Regions from separate parts of the Mesorhizobium sp. M0029 genome, predicted to be linked through region 3. Evidence: riboswitches for the same ligand, from Rfam matches in the RefSeq annotation. Region 3 holds a riboswitch; each other region holds the start of a gene.
The links. A riboswitch is a leader RNA that binds a small molecule or an ion and turns the genes downstream of it on or off. The one in region 3 is predicted to bind thiamine pyrophosphate.

Region 1 (6,160 bases), on a different contig from region 3:
CCGGTACCCTCGGACCGCCGCCAGCACGCAACATCGGGATTAACAGCAATGGTAAGAAGAAGAGCGCTCATATTGGTCGAAGGCCATAGGGGTACTGGTCAGCTATACGTCCAAGCGGCTCAGTGTCTTGGTCTTCATCCAATTACTCTGACGGCTGATCCACCTCGGTACGACTATCTTTCGGCGGAAAACGTTGAGGCAATCCGTGTCGACACTGGCAATCTCGAAGCGTTGGTCCGCGAAAGTTCGCGGCTGCGTGCTACCCACGACATTGCTGGCATTACTGGCTTTGCCGGGGACCATGAATCGATCTATGCGACAGTTGGCAAGCTTTGCCGGCATTTCGATCTACCGGGACCGAACCCTGAATCGATTGAACGAAGCTGCGACAAATTCAAGCAACGCCAACTCCTCGCGCAGGCCGGCGTTCCAATACCGGCCTATCGGTTGGCAGCGAATGCGGCGGAGGTAGAAAGCTCGGCTGCAGAGATCGGCCTGCCCGTGATTCTTAAGCCGGCAGTAGGCAGCGGCAGCATGGGTGTCCGATTGTGCCGCAGCCTCGAAGACGTAGCCGAACATACGACCCATCTATTGGGCGGAAAGCACATATGGCGGTCTACACCGAAAATACTCGTCGAAGAATTCGCACAGGGCCCGTTCTATAGCATTAATGTTATGGGGAATGAGGTCGTTGCGATTTGCGCCAATGACTTTGGTCCCCTCCCCCATTTCGTCATACGTGAGGTGACGTATCCGGCCCTGCTAACCGATCAGGAGCGTGAGCGCATCGCCGATGTTTCGCTGAGCTGTTTGCGGGCTCTCGGCCTTGGCTGGGGGCCAACTAACATTGAACTCCGGTGCACGAAACGCGATCCAGTTGTCATTGAAGTCAATCCGCGTCTTAGTGGCGCGCCCGACCCTCAACTGGTCCAGTTAGCTTACGGTGTCGACCTCGTCACCGAGCACATCAAGCTTGTCATTGGCGAGGAATGGGATCTGCGCAAAAAGCATTCGCATACTGCGGCCGCGCGATTCCTGCTTCCTGATCAAGATGGCACCCTCGACTGGATTGGTGGCGACACTCAGGCAGCTGCTATATCAGGTGTGGCCGAGGTCAAATTGAATGTTGAACCCAAGACACCGATCGTCAGGAAGGGGGATTTCCGAGACTGGATTGGACATGTCATTGCCACTTCGCCCAGCCGTGCTGAAACCGAGGGCGCCCTTCAGCGAGCGGTCGACTTGATCGAATGGTCGATCACCCCTTTTCCGGCGACAATAAGAGGTGATCGAGAGCACGATGTTTGTGGGGCGTTCGGGCGGCCCACCAGTTCTGTTCCGATCAGGCATTGACGGCTTAAGATCCTTGAAACGCAGCAGTTCCGTCTACGTCAATGTCACATCAAGTTTGACGAGGCAAATGCAGCTTTGGCCACACCTGCCTTGTCTCCCGCGGAACTTCTCCGCGACCCATGGCGAGGCCGTCGGCCCAATTTGGGCCCAATTTGAATGCCGCCCACCGCCGCCGCAGGACGAACATGCGCTTGACAAGACAACGCCGGCCCGTTCAACTTGAGGCATTCACCAGGGGAGTCCCGGCAAGGGGCTGAGATACTGCTGGCTTTCGCGGCGCAGTGACCCGTTGAACCTGATCCAGTTCATACTGGCGTAGGGACGGTGCAAGCGCTCTGCGGGAGTTCACGCCCGAGGTCCTGTTTCGGCAGGTCGACAGAAGCGTCTTTTCATCCTTCCGGCACAGAACTGGGTCTCCAATGCATGAGCAAAGGAGCCTCAAGATGAATGCCCTCACCCCAGCCGTCTCAACGGGGCCGCTGCCTGCTTCGCGTAAGATCCACAAGCCCGGTGCCATCCACCCGCAGATCAGGGCGCCGATGCGCGAAATCTCCGTCCATCCGACAGCCGGCGAACCGCCCGTCACCGTCTACGATCCGTCGGGCCCCTATACCGATCCGGCTGTCGAAACCAGCATCGAAAAAGGCCTGGCCCGGCTTCGCCACGAATGGATCTTGGCGCGCGGCGATGTCGAGGTCTGCGACGGCCGCCATGTCCGGCCGGAGGACAACGGATTCGCGACGGGCGAACGCCTGACGCCAGAATTTCCCATCCGCCACCGACCGCTCAGGGCCAAAGCAGGCAAGGCGGTGACGCAGCTTGCCTACGCGCGCGCCGGCATCATCACACCCGAAATGGAGTTCGTCGCCATCCGCGAGAACCTTGGTCGCGAGATCCTGCGCGGCAAGCTTGAGCGCGACGGCGAGGCTTTCGGCGCGACGCTGCCCGATTTCGTCACGCCCGAATTCGTGCGTGACGAGGTGGCGCGCGGACGGGCGATCATCCCCGCCAACATCAACCATCCCGAGAGCGAGCCAATGATCATCGGCCGCAATTTCCTGGTCAAGATCAACGCCAATATCGGCAACTCCGCCGTCACATCGTCGATGGCGGAAGAGGTCGAAAAGATGGTGTGGGCGATCCGCTGGGGCGCCGATACGGTGATGGACCTGTCGACCGGCCGCAACATCCACAACATCCGCGACTGGATCGTGCGCAACGCGCCGGTGCCGATCGGCACGGTGCCGCTCTACCAGGCGCTCGAAAAGGTCGGCGGCATTGCCGAGGATCTGACCTGGGAGGTCTACCGCGACACGCTGATCGAACAGGCCGAGCAAGGCGTCGACTATTTCACCATCCACGCCGGCGTGCGGCTGCATTACATCCCGCTGACCGTCGACCGGGTGACGGGTATCGTCTCGCGCGGCGGCTCGATCATGGCCAAATGGTGCCTGCACCATCACCGGGAGAGCTTCCTCTACGAGCACTTCGCGGAGATCTGCGACATCGCCAGAGCCTACGACGTCTCCTTCTCGCTCGGCGACGGCCTTCGTCCGGGCTCGATCGCCGATGCCAACGACGCGGCGCAGTTCGCCGAGTTGGAAACGCTCGGCGAGCTGACGCAGATCGCCTGGGCGAAGGATTGCCAGGTGATGATCGAGGGGCCTGGCCACGTGCCGATGCACAAAATCAAGGCGAACATGGACAAGCAACTCGCCGTCTGCGGCGAGGCGCCGTTCTATACGCTTGGACCGCTGACGACCGACATCGCGCCGGGCTATGACCACATCACCTCAGGCATTGGCGCCGCGATGATCGGCTGGTTCGGCACCGCCATGCTCTGCTACGTCACGCCCAAGGAGCATCTCGGCCTTCCCGATCGCAACGACGTCAAGATCGGCGTGATCACCTACAAGATCGCCGCCCACGCCGCCGACCTGGCGAAGGGCCATCCGGCAGCGAAAGTCAGGGATGATGCGCTTTCCCGCGCGCGCTTCGAGTTCCGCTGGGAGGACCAGTTCAACCTGTCGCTCGATCCGGAAACGGCGCGGTCCTTCCACGACCAGACTTTGCCCAAGGAAGCGCACAAGGTGGCGCATTTCTGCTCGATGTGCGGACCGAAATTCTGCTCGATGCGTATCTCTCACGACATCCGTGCCGAGGCGCAGAAAGAGGGCATGGCGGCGATGGCGGCGAAATACCGCGAGGGCGGTGATCTCTACCTGCCGGCGGACGAGACCGGGGCACCGCTCATACCTCAGCCACGTGAGCCATCATGAAGGTCTTGGTCAAAGGAGCGGGCGTTGCTGGCCTCACCGCCGCCTTCGAGTTCGCCGCACGCGGCGCGGCGGTTACCGTTGCCGAGACAAGGCCTGCCCTTGGGGGCAATGCGTCGTGGTTCGCCGGTGGCATGTTGGCGCCGTGGTGCGAGCGTGAAAGCGCCGAGCAGCCGGTGCTGGATCTCGGAAGCGACGCCGCCGACTGGTGGGACGCCGCAACGCCAGGCTTGGTAGCACGACGGGGAACGCTGGTCTTGGCCGCGCCGCGCGATGCGGGCGAGCTCGACCGGTTCGCCAGCCGCACGACGGGCTATCGGCGCGTCGAGGAAGATGAAATTGCCTTGCTGGAGCCCGACTTAGCCGGCCGCTTCCGCCGCGGATTGCTGTTCGCCGATGAGGCTCACCTCGACCCACGCCCGGCGATGGCGGCACTTCATGACAAGCTTGCGACCATGGGTGTCAAATTCCACTTCGGCTGCGACGCCCGGCCTGTTTCGGGTTTCGCCCGTCAGATAGACTGTATGGGAATGGCAGCGGCCGATGACAGGCTGCGCGGTGTTCGCGGCGAAATGCTGATTCTTCGCACGCCTGATGTCTCGCTGTCGCGGCCGGTCCGTTTGCTTCATCCACGCTTTCCGCTTTATGCCGTGCCGCGCACCGATCACCGTTTCATGATCGGAGCGACGATGATTGAAAGCCAGAGTGCCGGACCGGTGACGGCGCGTTCCATAATGGAGCTGCTGGGTACCGCCTATGCCCTCCACCCGGCCTTTGGCGAGGCCGAGATCGTTGAAACCGGTGTCGGCGTCCGCCCAGCCTTTGCCGACAACTTGCCGCGCGTCGAAACCAAGGGTGAAATCATCGCGATCAACGGGCTCTATCGTCACGGTTTTCTCCTGGCTCCCGCCATGGCGCGCCAGGCTGCCGACCTGGTTTTCACTCAAGACAGAACCAAGGAGCTTGCTCATGAAACTGATGGTCAACGGCGAAGCGCATGAGGTTGCCGCCACCACGCTGGCCGAGCTGCTTGCCGCGCTCGACTATGAGGGCGATTGGCTCGCGACCGCCGTCAACAATGACCTCGTGCACAAAGCCAACCGGGCGGAATTCCAGTTGAACGACGGCGACCGGATTGAAATCCTCTCGCCCATGCAGGGCGGCTAGGCCATGATCGAGCTTTATGAAGCCGAGCTTCCGTCGCGCCTGCTTCTTGGCACGGCTCAATATCCTTCGCCGGCCATCCTTGCCTATGCAGTCAGGGCTTCGGGCACGGCGGTGGTGACCGTCTCGTTGCGCCGTGAAATGGCAGGCGGCAGGGCTGGCGAAGAATTCTGGTCGTTGATCCGCTCGCTTGGTGTCAGAATCCTGCCCAACACTGCTGGCTGCCACTCCGTCAAGGAAGCGGTCACGACCGCACAAATGGCGCGCGAAGTCTTCGGTACGAACTGGGTCAAGCTCGAAGTGATCGGCAACCATGACACCCTGCAGCCGGATGTTTTCGGTCTGGTCGAAGCCGCCCGCATCCTGTGCGAGGACGGTTTTGCTGTATTCCCCTATACCACCGACGACCTTATCGTTGCCGAGCGGCTGCTTGCGGCGGGCTGCAAGGTCTTGATGCCGTGGTGCGCGCCGATCGGTTCCGCTCTCGGACCGATCAACATCACGGCGCTGCGCTCGATGCGCGGACATTTCCCAGATGTTCCGCTGATCGTGGATGCGGGGCTCGGACGGCCGTCGCACGCGGCAACCGTTATGGAGCTCGGCTTTGACGCCGTACTCCTGAACACCGCGGTCGCCAAGGCGGCCGATCCGGTCGGCATGGCGCGTGCGTTCGGCAAGGCGGTCGAGGCCGGTCGTGAAGCTTTCAGCTCGGGTATGCTTGAACCGCGCGACGTCGCCGTGCCGTCGACGCCGACCATCGGCAGGGCCGTTTTTTCATGAAGCTCGATCCCTTCTACCTGATCGTCGACAGCGCTGACTGGGTCGAGCGGCTGGTCCCGCTCGGCGTCAAGCTGGTTCAGTTGCGCATCAAGGATAGGGACGAGACCACGCTGCGGTCGGAAATCCGCCGCGCGAACGGCGTCTGCGCGGTCCATGGTTGCCAACTGATCGTCAACGACTATTGGCGCACGGCAATTGAGGAAGGCTGCGACTTCGTCCATCTCGGCCAGGAGGATTTGGCTGCGGCCGACCTGCTGGCGATTAAGTACGCCGGATTGAAGCTCGGGCTTTCCACGCACGATCATCTAGAACTGGAAACGGCCATCGCTGCCGAGCCCGACTATATCGCGCTCGGCCCCATCTATCCCACCGTCCTGAAGCAGATGAAATGGGCGCCGCAAGGGCTCGAGCGGATCAGCGAGTGGAAGCATCGGGTGGCGCCGATCCCATTGGTCGCCATTGGCGGCCTCAACCCCGATCGGCTCGACGGTGTTTTCGCGGCTGGTTCGGACACCGCGGCGGTGGTCACCGACATCACGTTGAATGCCAATCCCGAAGCGCGCACGCGAGAATGGATCGAAAAGACA
Region 2 (6,160 bases), on a different contig from region 3:
CGCGCACATAGCCCTCTTCCGGCGTGTCGCCATAGAGCAGGCCGTCTATCCCGGCCAGGAAGGAATCGCGGTCGCGGGTGCCGATGCCCGGCGCGCCGAACTGGCGGGCGTGGCGCTGCGCCAGATCAATTCGCTGCGGCGTGTTGGGGTGCGTGGCCAGGAAGTCGAGGCTGGCGTCGGTGGCGCCGCTGATCGAGCGGAAATCGGTGTAGGCCGACATCGACTGCAGGAAACGCCCGGCGGCATAGGGATCGTAACCCGCCTCGCCGATCGACTTGATGCCGATGGCGTCTGCCTCCAGCTCCTGGTTGCGCGAGAACTGCGCCAGCCTCAGCTTGCCGCGGATCAATGCCTGCTTGGCGGTCGGGCTGTCGCCCAGCACATCGGAGACCACCTTGGTCGCCAGGCCTTCCTCGGCCTCGAGCTGCTGTCGCTGCAGACCGTGATTGGCGGTGACGTGGCCCATCTCATGCGCGATGACGGCGGCGAGTTCGGCCGAATCATTGGCCAGCGCCAGCAGGCCGCGGGTGACGTAGAGATAGCCACCCGGCAGCGCGAAAGCGTTGACGTTTGGCGAATTGAGGATGGTGATGCGATAGGTCTGGGTCGGATTGGCCGACACCACGGTCAGGCTGCCGACAACCTTGGCCACCATGCGCTCGAGCTTGGGATCGGAATATTCGCCGCCATAGGTGGCAAGGATGCGCGGATGCTGTGCCTTCGCCAGTTCGGCAAGCTTGCTGTTGGCGGCGACATTGTCGACCGTGATCGGCTTGTCGGAAGGCTGGAAGCCAGATTCCTGCACTTCGGGAGGCGTGAACATCTGGCAGCTGGCCAGCGCCACGGCAAGGCCGGCCAGCGCGAGGAAGCGCACCAGCGGTCTGCGTTTCAAAGTGTCAGTGCCGGTCGGCAGCACGGCGTTCCTTCAGCTCTCGGCGCATGATTTGGACCGGGGTCCGCGCCAGCGAAAAATCGGTTTTCGTTGGCAATCCTGCACACATCAAAAAACCTACAGCGTTTACGCATCCGGCCGGATGCGGCGCTGTAGGGGGCAAATCACGGCTCGTGCCGGACCAGTACTAAGCGGACCTAGCCACATCGACTGGACCATGGCAAGCAAGCGCCACATCACCTGTAGCCGGTTTGGTCGTAAATTATGTCCGCTTCCGGGCAATATCGCGTGATCAGCCCGAACTTGCGCCGATATAGCGCCGAAACGCTTCAGGGCCAGTGCCGTCGAAAAAATCGGCGGCAGGTCCCGTCGCGGCAACCCTGCCATTGTCCAGAAAAACCATCTGCTCGCCGATACGGCGAGCGTCTTCCGGCTGATGCGTGACGAACAGCACCGTCATCGCCCGCTCGGCATGAACGCCGGCCACCAGGTCGAGCATGTCGTCGCGCAGTGCTGGCCCGAGCGAAGCGAACGGCTCGTCGAGCAGCAGCACTGGCCGGTCGCGCACCAGAACGCGGGCGAGCGCCACGCGCTGCCTTTCGCCGCCGGAGAGTTCGCGCGGCAGGCGCATTTCCTTGCCGGCCAGGCCGACGCGGTCAAGCGCCTCGGCGATCGCGGCGCGATCGGCGTCGGTCAGGTTGAGCGATGGCGAGCGGCCGAGCCCGACATTCTTCTCCACCGAGAGATGAGCAAACAGATTGTTTTCCTGGAATACCATCGACACCGGCCGCGCCGAAGGCGGCTCGGCGCCGACATCGGCGCCGCCGATCAGCACACGACCGGACTCCGGCGTCTCGAAACCAGCCACCAGATTGAGCAAGGTCGATTTGCCCGAACCACTTGCCCCCATGATGGCGGTGATCTTAGATGTATGGAATTCGACATCGAACAGGAATGACGTTTCGCCATAGCTGAACGAGACCTTGTCCAGCCGGACAGTCGTGCCTTTCTCCACAGCGGACGTCACGATCTCTCTCCCCGTCCCAGCCAGTCTGCCGCGACCACCAATGCAAGGCAGACCGCCCCGAGCAGCAAAGCCAGCCCGGCAGCATCGGCCGTGCGATAGCTGCCCATGCGCGCCAGCAGGAGATAGGGCAAGGTCTGTACCGAATCGCTGCCGAACAGCGCGATGACGCCGAGATCGCCGAGCGACAGTGCCATGGCGAAGGCAAAGCCGGTGGCCAGCGGCCGCCGGAGCGATGGCCAGTCGACCAGAAGCAGCCGGTTCCAGCCCGCAATGCCGAGCTGCGCGCACAGCTTTTCGTGGCGCTCGCTCGCCGCATCATAGGCCGGGCGCATCGCGCGGATGGCAAAGGGCATCGCCATCACCGCATTGACGATGACGACCATGACCGGCGCGATGGCAAAGACATCGCTGACCGTGCGCAGCAGGAGAAACCAGCCGGCGCCGATGACAATGGGCGGCACGACGAGGACGAAGCCGGCGCCGGTGTCGGTGGCATGTTCGAGCAATGAACGGGCACTGGACCGGCGGCGCAGCGACAGTGCCCGCCGAGCCATGATCAGCGACAGCGACAGCGCCACCGAAAGTAGCGCCGCCGAGAGGGCGAGACCGGCGCTGGTCAGGGTCGCCTGACGCACGGCACTCTCGCCCGCCAGCCGGCCGAGATCGGCGCCGAGGCCGGACGCGACGGTGGCCGCCATTGGTCCGGCGACGAACAGCAAGGCGAGCACGATCAGGACGGCGTTGAACGCTGTTTCTGCTTTGCCGGCCAAGTGATAGCGGCGCGGCGCGACAGGCAAATTGGCGTCGCCGGTCACATTGGCGCCGAGCCGCGTCAGCGCCAGCATGACGGCAAAAGTCAGCGCGATCTGCAGCACCGTCAGCGTCACCGCTCGCGCCGGATCGAAGTCGAAACGCAGCGCCTGATAGATGGCGACTTCCAGCGTCGTCGCCGCCGGCCCGCCGCCGAGGATCAGGACGATGGTGAAGGAGGTGATGCAAAGCATGAAGACAAGCCCGGCGACGCCCGGCAGCGCGGCGCGCAGCACCGGCCACTCGATCAGCCGGAAGGCTGGCCTCGCCCCCATGCCGAGCTGGCTAGCCAGCCGCCATTGATCGGCCGGCACCGTTCCCAGCGCTTCGAGGAACAGCCGGGTGGCCAGCGGCAGGTTGAAGAAGACGTGGGCGACGAGGATGCCCGACAGCCCATAGATGTCGGGCCAGCTCTGGCCACCGATCGCGGCGAAATAACCGGCGCGGCCATAGAGCGCCAGTATGCCCAGCGCTCCGACAATTGCCGGCAAGGCAAGGGGCACAGTGAACAGCTGCAGGATGAAGCCGCGTCCGAAGAAGCGCGGATGCCGCGACAGCGCCCGGGCGACGAAGAGCGCCGGTACGGCGGAAAGCAGAGTCGAGAGCGCAGCCTGCCAGAGCGTGAAGCGGACAACGCGCAGGAGATAGAGGTCAAAGGCGGACGCGGCGCCGGAAAGGTCGTGCGCGCCTTCGCGGATAAGGCCGGCGAAGGCGCCACCGATCAGCAGCGCGATTGCCGCAAGCGCGACAATGCCGGCCGTGATGCGGGGGTCAGAGGGATAGTGCGCACGCATTTCGCGCTATCCAACCCTACGGCGCACGTTCGCTGCTGACGCAAATATTTCACGGAAGTCGAGTTCCCGCCCACCCCTCTCTGGCCTGCCGGCCATCTCCCCCGCAAGGGGGGAGATTAGCAGCTTCGCTCCCCGCCCCATCCTCGCAGCGTTGGAGGTTGGCGAAAGCTTCCGAGCGCTTGATCTCCCCCCTTGCGGGGGAGATGGCCGGCAGGCCAGAGGGGGGTGTTCAAGCGCCATCCTGAATTCCTACTTGCTCATCACCGCCAGCCATTCATCCACCCAGGCCTTGCGATTTGCCGCGACCTCTTCCGGGCTGAACAGCAAGGTCTTCGCCGGCTTGACCAGCCTATCAAAAGCCGGATTGAGCGGCTTGTCGGTTTTCCCAGCCGGGAACATCCAGTTGGTCTCCGGAATGACATCCTGGAATTTCGGCCCGGTCATGAAGGCCAGAAACTTTGCCGCCAGCGGGTTCTTCGCGCCCGTGGTGGTGATGCCGGCGACCTCGACCTGCAAATACTCGCCTTCTTCGAACGACGCCGCCTGGAAGCGCCCGGTGTTCTCGGCCACCATGTGGTAGGCCGGCGATGTCGTATAGGACAGCACCATCGGCGCCTCGCCCTTGGTGAACAGGCCATAGGCCTCGCTCCAGCCGGGCGTCACCGTCAGCACTTTGCCCTTGAGTTTGGCCCAGGCTTCCGGCGCCTTGTCGCCATAGACCGACTTAACCCACAGCAGCAGGCCGAGGCCCGGCGTCGACGTCCTCGGATCCTGGATGACGATCTTGTCGGCGGCATCGCCCTCGACCAGTTCCTTCAGGCTCTTCGGTGGGTTCTTCAGCTTCTCGGTGTCGTAGACGACGGCGAAATAACCATAATCATAGGGCACGAAAGTGTCGTCGCTCCAGCCGCCCGGCACGTTGTTTTCAGCCACCGCGCCATGTGGGACAAACAGGCCGGAAGCCTTGGCTTCCGCGGTGAGGTTGGTGTCGAGGCCAAGCACGATATCGGCTTTGGTCGACGCACCTTCGAGCTTGACGCGATTGAGCAGCGCGACGCCGTCGGCCACCGAGACGAAGTCGACGCTGCAGCCACACTCGGCCTCGAATTCCTTCTTCACCTGGGGGCCTGGACCCCAGTCGGCAGTGAAACTCTCATAGGTATAGATCGTGAGTTTTTCCTGCGCGCACGCAGGGCTTGCCAGTAGCGAAACAGCAAGCCCAAGCGCTGGGACAAGACGGGACAAAAAAATGCGCATCGGCGCCTCCTTCATTCGTGTTGAAAGGAATTGAGGCGTCGGGCTGTCCGAAGCGTCTAATCCCTCCGCCGGTACAAACCGGATCAGGTTCAGCGGGTTGGCGAGACTGCCTCTCAGCCGGTCCGCGAAGATCGCGTCCGGCACCCCGTTAGAGCGTTTCGACACATAGGCCCGGCCAAGGTGCCACGCAAGTGGAAGTTTGCCCGAGCGTGATCCCGGAAAGTGGAATCCGTTTCCGGAAAAAGATCATGCTCCAACAAAGAGTGACGGTGCCGCTCGGCCTTCCGTTTCGTCGGCGGGGCTGGTAAGGGCCAGCGGATATGAGCACATTCACCATCCTGCTTGGCGGCGATCTCGTCCGCACGCCGCGGCTCGACCGCCAGGTCGCGGGCACGCGCGTCATCGCCGCCGACGCCGGCATCGATCATGCCCGCCTGCTCGGCGTGATGCCGGAGCTGTGGGTCGGCGATTTCGATTCCGTGCCGGCGGACCTGCCTGCCGATCTCGCCGCCGTGCCGCGGGAGGTGTTTCCTCCCGAAAAGGACAAGACCGATGGCGAACTGGCGATCGCGGCGGCATTGGAACGCGGCGCCACCAGCCTGGTGCTGGCCGGCGCTTTCGGCGGCAAGCGCGCCGACCACGCCTTCCTCCATCTGGCGCTCAGCCTGCGGCTGGCCGAGGCCGGCACAAAATTGCTGTTGACCAGCGGAGCGCAGGAAGGCGCCCCTCTGCTGCCTGGCAAGGCCGGCTTCGACTATGCCGACGGAACGCTGTTTTCGGTGCTCGGCTTTTCCGATCTTTCGGGCCTCACCGTGTCCGGCGCGAAGTGGCCGCTCGACCATGTCGAGGTCGTGTTCGGCTCGTCGCTGACCATCTCGAACGAGGTCAAGTCCAACACGACCGGGGGCGGCCTCGAAATCGCGCTCGGCCATGGCCGCGCGCTGCTGCTCGCCCACCCCTACCCCTTGCCTGAAAGCTGACATGGCCCCGCCCCTTCTCAACCTCGACGGCATAAGACTGACCTTTGGCGGCACGCCGCTGCTCGATGGCGCCGAACTGACGGCGTCCGCCGGTGACAAGATCGCGCTCGTCGGCCGCAACGGCTCCGGCAAGTCGACGCTCCTGAAGATTGCTGCTGGTCTGATCGAGCCGCAAGACGGCGAGGTCTTCCGCCAGCCTTCGGCAACGGTGCGCTATCTCCCGCAAATGCCCGACATGGACGGCTTTGCCAATGTGCGCGCCTATGTCGAGGCCGGGCTTGGGCCTGCCGACGATCCCTACCGCGCCACATATCTGATGGAGCATCTCGGCCTCGCCGGCACGGAGAACCCCAACGATCTCTCCGGCGGCGAGGCGCGCCGCGCAGCACTTGCCCGCGTC
Region 3 (6,160 bases):
CGGCTTGCTCGGCTGAACGGGCAGGATCTTCCCTGCCGTGTTCTCGTTGGCTGCAGCCGGCGCCGTCGCATTCTTCCTCGGTCGGCCGCCGGACCTGCCGCCTCTGGGGTTGGCGAAGCCGATGGTCTTCAACGCGCTGTTGCGGTGGACGATGCCGATGATGGCATTGCGCGAGACCGGACTGCCGCGCAGCGCCGTGAAGCGGACGGCGATCCCTGTGGCCGACAGGCCATCCCTCAGCCAGACGGCGATCTCCTGCAATTCGGTCTCGGTATAGGCAGTCATGTCGGTATCCATTGATTGCGCGCGCAAAGGCGGAGCGCCGGCCCGAGGGCCTACGGGAAAAAATCAGAGCGGATGGTCGGTGCGGTCAGCCGATACTGGCGGCCGGCAGCGCGCTGGCGAGATGCCGCAAGGCGGCTTCGGCGGCCGCTTTGGTGAGGGCGGAAACCGCCCTGCCCGTCAGCCGGTCGAACAGGATGACGGTGCCGTCTTCCGTGCGGATGCAGGAGATGCCCTGCCCGCCGGAAACAGCCCTTGGCGCACTGGCGGCGCCATGGGCCGAAGAGGTGGCCGGAGCCGGGAGAGGAGCGGCTCCGGCCGTTCCGGTCGATCGGGGGAACGACGGTTCGACCGGATCCGGGGCAAGAGCCCCGGTTTGCGTCCGGACCGGGGAGGAGGACAGCCCGGACGATGGGAGAAAGCTGACGATGTCTGCGGAAACGCTTGCGGTTTGTTCGATCATGCGCTAAGCGTACGATATGTACGAAACGTACGCAAGCGAAATCGTACGTGTTGGACGATAAATTTCAGGCAGTTTGTACGATGCAGGAACCGAGGCATAGATTGCAGCAGGCACGGGCGGAGGCGGGTTATGCCTCGCCGAGCGACGCGGCGCGGGCATTGCGCGACATCAACAAGAACACGCTGATCAGTCACGAGAACGGTAACCGGCCGCTGTCGCGCAAGGCGGCGGAGAAATACGGTCGTCTGTTCGGCGTCGATCCCGGCTGGCTCTTGTTCAACGGCGATGGCGGCGGCCTTTCGGGTGGCCATTTCGGCTTTGACGAGTCGGGCCGGCAGATCCCGATGCCGTCGCTGGCCACCGTCGATGTGCCCATCGTCTCGTGGATCAGCGCCGGCGAACTCGGCAGCCAGGACATGGTGGTCAATCTCAGCGACTATCCGACCATCCCCACCACCGATCTGGAGCAGGGCCAATGGATTGCTCTGCGCGTCGACGGCCCGTCGATGAACAAGATCTCGCCACCGGATTCGATCATCTTCGTCAACCTCAGGGACAAGCGGCTGGTGACCAATGGCTGCTACGTCATTTCGGACGAATCCGGCCACGCCACCTACAAGCGTTACCGCCCCAACGAGAACCCGCCCTTCCAGCCGGCCTCCTACATGGACATCCCGCCGCCGGCGCTCGAAGGCGCCATCACCATCATCGGCCGGGTGAAGCGCTCGATGATCGATATGTGAGGGAGAAGGCGGTGAGGCGCAATCTCCCGCCTCGAGGGGGAGATGGCCGGCAGGCCAGAGGGGGTCGCCGCGCGTAAGGCGCTGACGTCCTCTGTCCGCGATAGGAAGTCGCGTCAGGACGTACCGACCCCCTCTGTCGCCTTCGGCGACATCTCCCCCTCGAGGGGGGAGATTACGCGCCCAAAAACTCGTTCGTAAAATACCCCCCGAAATCCGGCTTCTCCTTCAGAACCTTGCCATCGCCATCGAGCAATATGCCGGCCCTGAAGAGGTAGGTTCCGATCGCCTCGATCTTGGCCCTGGCGATGGTGCCGATGACGCCGTCCTGGCTGCGCAAGAAGTGTCCGTCGACCAGCATTTTCAGCGAAGCGTGGATCAGCGCCGGGTCGGTCAGCGCATCCCTGTTGGAAGCGATCAGCAGATCGCCGGCTTCCTGCGGGTGATCGCAGGCAAATTGGTAGCCGCGCCGCGTTGCCTCGACGAAGGCCGATGCGGCCTTCGGGTTTGCCTGGAGATATGCATTGCTGGAGGCGATCAAGGTGGTGTGCTCGTCGGGCACGCCGTAGTCGGCGTAGCGGAAGCCGCGCTGCCTGACGCCTTTCAACTCGGCAGCGACGCCTTCCCAGGTCGAGACCTCCAGCGTGAAGTCGACCGAGCCGTTGGCCAGCGCCTCATAGGCCGAGGTGCCTAATGTCACCGTCTCGAAAACGCCCTTGCCGCCATCGTGGCGGATGATGGTCGAGATCAGCGTGTTTTCCCAGGCGCTGCCGAAGCCGCCATAGGTCAGACCGTCGAGATTCCTGGGACTCTTGATCTCGCCGCGATCCGCGTTGAAGACCAACCGGCCGGTCTCCTGCTGGACCACGGCGTAGACCGCCTTGAGATCGGCGCCGGCAGCCCGCTGGGTGAACAGGCCGACGCCGGCAATGCCGAAATCGGCGATGCGGTTGGCGACCAGCGTGCCGGCGCCAGTATCGCCATAGGGCAGGATCTCAACATCGAGCCCGGCCTCGTGGTAGAACCCTTTGTCGCGGGCAACGAACAGGCCGACATGGTTGGTGTTGACCGTCCAGTCGAGCGCGACGGTGATTTTTTGCGTAGCCGCATGAGCGCGAGAGGCAAGCGGCAGTCCGGCAGCCAGCGTCAGCAGCAAAGCCTGCCGGCGTGTGAATTCGGTCATGAAAAACTCCTTTGAGCGGTCTGCGGGAACGAGGGCCGGTCAGTCCCGGGATTGAGCAGCGTGTCGAGGATGTCGGCTTCGAGCGCGGCGGCCTGGCGCGCGGCATCGCTGCCGGTGGTGCGCGGGCGCGGCAGCGGCACGGCAATCTCGCCGATGATGCGGGCCGGCCGCGCCGACATCAGATAGATGCGATCGGAGAGGTAGACGGCTTCGCGCACGTCATGGGTGATCAGCAGCGCCGTCCAGCGGTGGCGCTGCCACATGCCTTCCAGCCAGCGCTGCATACCCGCGCGGGTCAGTGCATCCAGCGCGCCAAAGGGCTCGTCGAGCAGCAGCATGTCGCGCTGCTGCACCACGGTGCGCAAAAGGGCGGCGCGCTGGCGCATGCCGCCGGAAAGCTCGGCCGGCCAGGCGCGCTCGAAACCGGCAAGGCCGAACTCAGCGAACAACGGCGCGACGCGTTCGCGCGCCGCCTTGCGGCCAAGACCCTGCACTTCCAGCCCCAGCGTCACATTGTCGATGACGCGCCGCCACGGCATCAGCGCGTCGCGCTGCGGCATGAAGGCGAAGGGGCTGCCCTGCAATGGCGCGCCGTCGAAGCGCATGTCGCCCTCGCCTTTCAGCGCACCGGTCAGCAACTGGAACAGCGTCGACTTGCCGGCGCCGGAAGGGCCGAGGATGGAGACGAACTCGCCGGCCGCGACATGAAGCGAAATGCCGGCGAGCACCTCAAGCGCGCCGAAGTTCTTCCTGATGTCCCGGAGTTCGAGCCGCGTCATTGACGGTTCTCTTCTGCAGCTTCAACCTTGCCGTCGCGGCTTTCGCTCCCTGCATTCTCCCAAGGCATGGCGAAGCGCTGGACGAGCACCGCAATGGCGAACAAGACAAGCGTGAGCGCGGCGCTGACGGCGACCGCGGCGAGCACCAGATCGGGCCGAAAGTTGTTCTTGGCATTGAGCATGTAGATGCCCAGCCCCTTCGCCGCCCCCGCATATTCGGCGAAGATCGCGCCGACGACGGCGTAGGTGATGGAGATGCGCAGCCCGGCGAAGAAATAGGGCAGCGCCGAAGGCAGGCGCGCCAGCCAGAAGATGCGCCAGCGCCCTGCCCCCATGGTGGCGAGCATCTGCGAAATCGCCTTGCTGGTCGCGGCAAAACCCTCGACCAGCGCCACCATCATCGGGAAGAAGGTAACGAGCGCCACAAGCAAGATTTTTGGCATCAGCCCGAAGCCGAACCACAGTACGATGAGCGGCGCAATCGCGACCAGCGGCAAGGTCTGGCTGACAATCAGCAGCGGAAACAGCGCGCGGCGCAGCGGGGCCAAGAAATCGACCAGCGCCGAAAGCACGAAGGCAGCGACCAACGAGCAGGCGAAGCCGGCTGATGTGGCGCGGATGGTGGGCAGCGTGTTGTCGGCAAGGGCAGCGCGATGCTCCCAGGCCTGCTGCAGCACGCGCGACGGCGCCGGCAGCATGGTGGGCGCAGCGCCACCATAGCGGGCGTAGAGCTCCCACGCCGCGAGGAGCAGGGCGGAGGCGCAGGCGGCGGGGATGGTCTTGGCGATGGCTGCGGCTAATCTCCCCCCTCGAGGGGGAGATGTCGCCGAAGGCGACAGAGGGGGTCGTCTCGCATAGAGCGCCCACGCCTTGCCGATGCGAAAAGGACGTCGGCGCTCCACGCGCTGGGACCCCCTCTGGCCTGCCGGCCATCTCCTGCTCGAGGGGGGAGATTCGTGGGCATCGCGGTCTTCGCCAATCGCCAATGGCTCCCCTCCTCTCTGTGCTGAGGTGTCAGAGGCATCTCCTCCACGCAATGGGTCAGATAAACCAGCCACGGCAATATCCTCAAGGAACGACGCTTGAGCCGCGGCTCAGACGGCGCTCGGGCTGTTCGCCGAGATCGTGATGTCGAGGGTGACGTGGCCGGCGCCGGGGCCGAAGCGGCAGAAGGCCTCGTTGAGCGTGGCAAACACCGCACCGGCATCGCCACGCAATTTGGTGCAGAAGTTCTTTGAGCGCTCAAAGACGCCGGACTGTTTCAGGAAATCGATGCAGCCGTAGATCTCGTCCATATGGTCGCCCGTGCCCATGACGTAGAGCGAGAACTGCGCCGCCACCGGCTGGCCGGTCGACGGCGTGGCCTGGACAGCGCGGATCGCGGCGATCTTGCGCTCGTCCAGCGGAATGGCGGGGCCGCCGGTCTCGTCGGAGCGGCAGATCGGATCGTCGGGCTCGCCCGGACAGCCGCGCGAGACCGCCGCCGAAAGCACGCAGTGCTTGCCGCTTTTGGCCGCCGCGACGAACAGGTCGCGCATGGCGGGAAACAGCACCTCGGGCGGCCCGACCATAAGCGTCGAGATGTCGTCGGTTTCGATCCGCAGCCGGTCGCGCCACGGATCGAGCGCGCCGAGCGCGCCAAGGATGACGCCGACGAAATCGTCGGTCATGGGATAAAGGGAAATCTGTGCGCCTGAAAACATCGCCCGCCTCGCTCCGCTGGTATTATCCAGATCAGCTTTAGGGTCCGAAGGCTTGCCGCCCTCATCTCAGCCCCGACCATACGGAGCACCCCTGTGGATGAGCGGGTTAAAGCATTGTTCGCGACATTGGGGAAGCCGTTTGTTGAAGGCACTGCGGCAAAGTGTTTTGGGCCAGACGGGCCGGGCGCCCGGGCGTTCAGAGCGACTCGTCAGTTCGTTGCGTTATGAGATTTCCACGAATTTCTTATAACTGCGTTGAAATTCAAGCTGATAAACGTAATTACAAGAAAACGGCAGAGCCTCCGCGCAGCCCTTACGGTTTCTGCATTTCCTTATCCGCGACCCCATCCGAACTGTGCTGCTGCGTCGCTAGGGCTTGCCTGTGCTGGTCCCCTCGCCCCAGCGCTACGCCATCCACAAGCTGATCGTCGCCTCGCGACTCGGGCCGAGCGCTGGCCAAGCGGGAGAAGGATCTCCATCAAGCGCGCCTGCTGACCCAAGCGCTCGAAGCCACGCGTCGCCAGGACGACCTTGCCTTCGCCTTCATGGACGCGTGGGACAAGGGCGAAAACTGGCGCGAGACGATCCGGCGCGGCCTGAACCTGTTCGACGCCGACACGAGGGAAACAGTCAACACCATCCTGGGAAAATCCCTCCGCGAAATTGGTGCGAGTCCTGAAGGATTCACGATGCGTGATTAGCTGAAGCGACCGCTGCTATATTCATTGTCATCGTCCCAACTGTACGAAATTGGCTTGACGCTCGTTCGTACATAAAGTACGATATCTCTTTTCGCAGAGAGGAATGTCCTTGAGCACAGCGAACCATGTTGCCTTCGCCGATCTCTCTCGTCCTTTGCTGTCACCCCCGTCATTGCCGCCGCCTTTGTTGCCGCCGCCTTTATTGCCGCCCCCTTTGTTGCCCTTGTCATTCGATCAGTGCGAACGCCTCGCCGGGGCCTGGCGAATGGCCAGCCAGGACATCGCCGACGACATCCGCTTCATCCGCCA

Region 1: linked by a shared signal. The riboswitch ahead of thiC (phosphomethylpyrimidine synthase ThiC) and the one ahead of NKJ76_RS19555 (YkoF family thiamine/hydroxymethylpyrimidine-binding protein) in region 3 are both predicted to bind thiamine pyrophosphate.
Region 2: linked by a shared signal. The riboswitch ahead of thiB (thiamine ABC transporter substrate binding subunit) and the one ahead of NKJ76_RS19555 (YkoF family thiamine/hydroxymethylpyrimidine-binding protein) in region 3 are both predicted to bind thiamine pyrophosphate.

What each region holds. Positions count from the first base shown of each region.
Region 1 covers NZ_JAMYVF010000022.1:39,258-45,417, forward strand. Annotated here, with positions in the region: gene NKJ76_RS27360 (ATP-grasp domain-containing protein) at 49-1,353, shown strand; TPP riboswitch at 1,577-1,693, shown strand; gene thiC (phosphomethylpyrimidine synthase ThiC) at 1,797-3,632, shown strand; gene thiO (glycine oxidase ThiO) at 3,629-4,630, shown strand; gene thiS (sulfur carrier protein ThiS) at 4,599-4,796, shown strand; gene NKJ76_RS27380 (thiazole synthase) at 4,800-5,573, shown strand; gene NKJ76_RS27385 (thiamine phosphate synthase) at 5,570-6,160, shown strand, end outside.
Region 2 covers NZ_JAMYVF010000008.1:212,868-219,027, reverse strand. Annotated here, with positions in the region: gene NKJ76_RS16215 (M48 family metalloprotease) at 1-823, opposite strand, end outside; gene thiQ (thiamine ABC transporter ATP-binding protein) at 1,185-1,919, opposite strand; gene thiP (thiamine/thiamine pyrophosphate ABC transporter permease) at 1,916-3,523, opposite strand; gene thiB (thiamine ABC transporter substrate binding subunit) at 3,773-4,780, opposite strand; TPP riboswitch at 4,824-4,938, opposite strand; gene NKJ76_RS16195 (thiamine diphosphokinase) at 5,101-5,760, shown strand; gene NKJ76_RS16190 (ABC-F family ATP-binding cassette domain-containing protein) at 5,762-6,160, shown strand, end outside.
Region 3 covers NZ_JAMYVF010000011.1:171,690-177,849, reverse strand. Annotated here, with positions in the region: gene NKJ76_RS19585 (GcrA cell cycle regulator) at 1-285, opposite strand, end outside; gene NKJ76_RS19580 (hypothetical protein) at 371-745, opposite strand; gene NKJ76_RS19575 (LexA family transcriptional regulator) at 826-1,488, shown strand; gene NKJ76_RS19570 (ABC transporter substrate-binding protein) at 1,661-2,668, opposite strand; gene NKJ76_RS19565 (ABC transporter ATP-binding protein) at 2,665-3,447, opposite strand; gene NKJ76_RS19560 (ABC transporter permease) at 3,444-4,286, opposite strand; gene NKJ76_RS19555 (YkoF family thiamine/hydroxymethylpyrimidine-binding protein) at 4,542-5,150, opposite strand; TPP riboswitch at 5,141-5,253, opposite strand; gene NKJ76_RS19550 (hypothetical protein) at 5,696-5,851, shown strand; gene NKJ76_RS19545 (hypothetical protein) at 6,117-6,160, shown strand, end outside.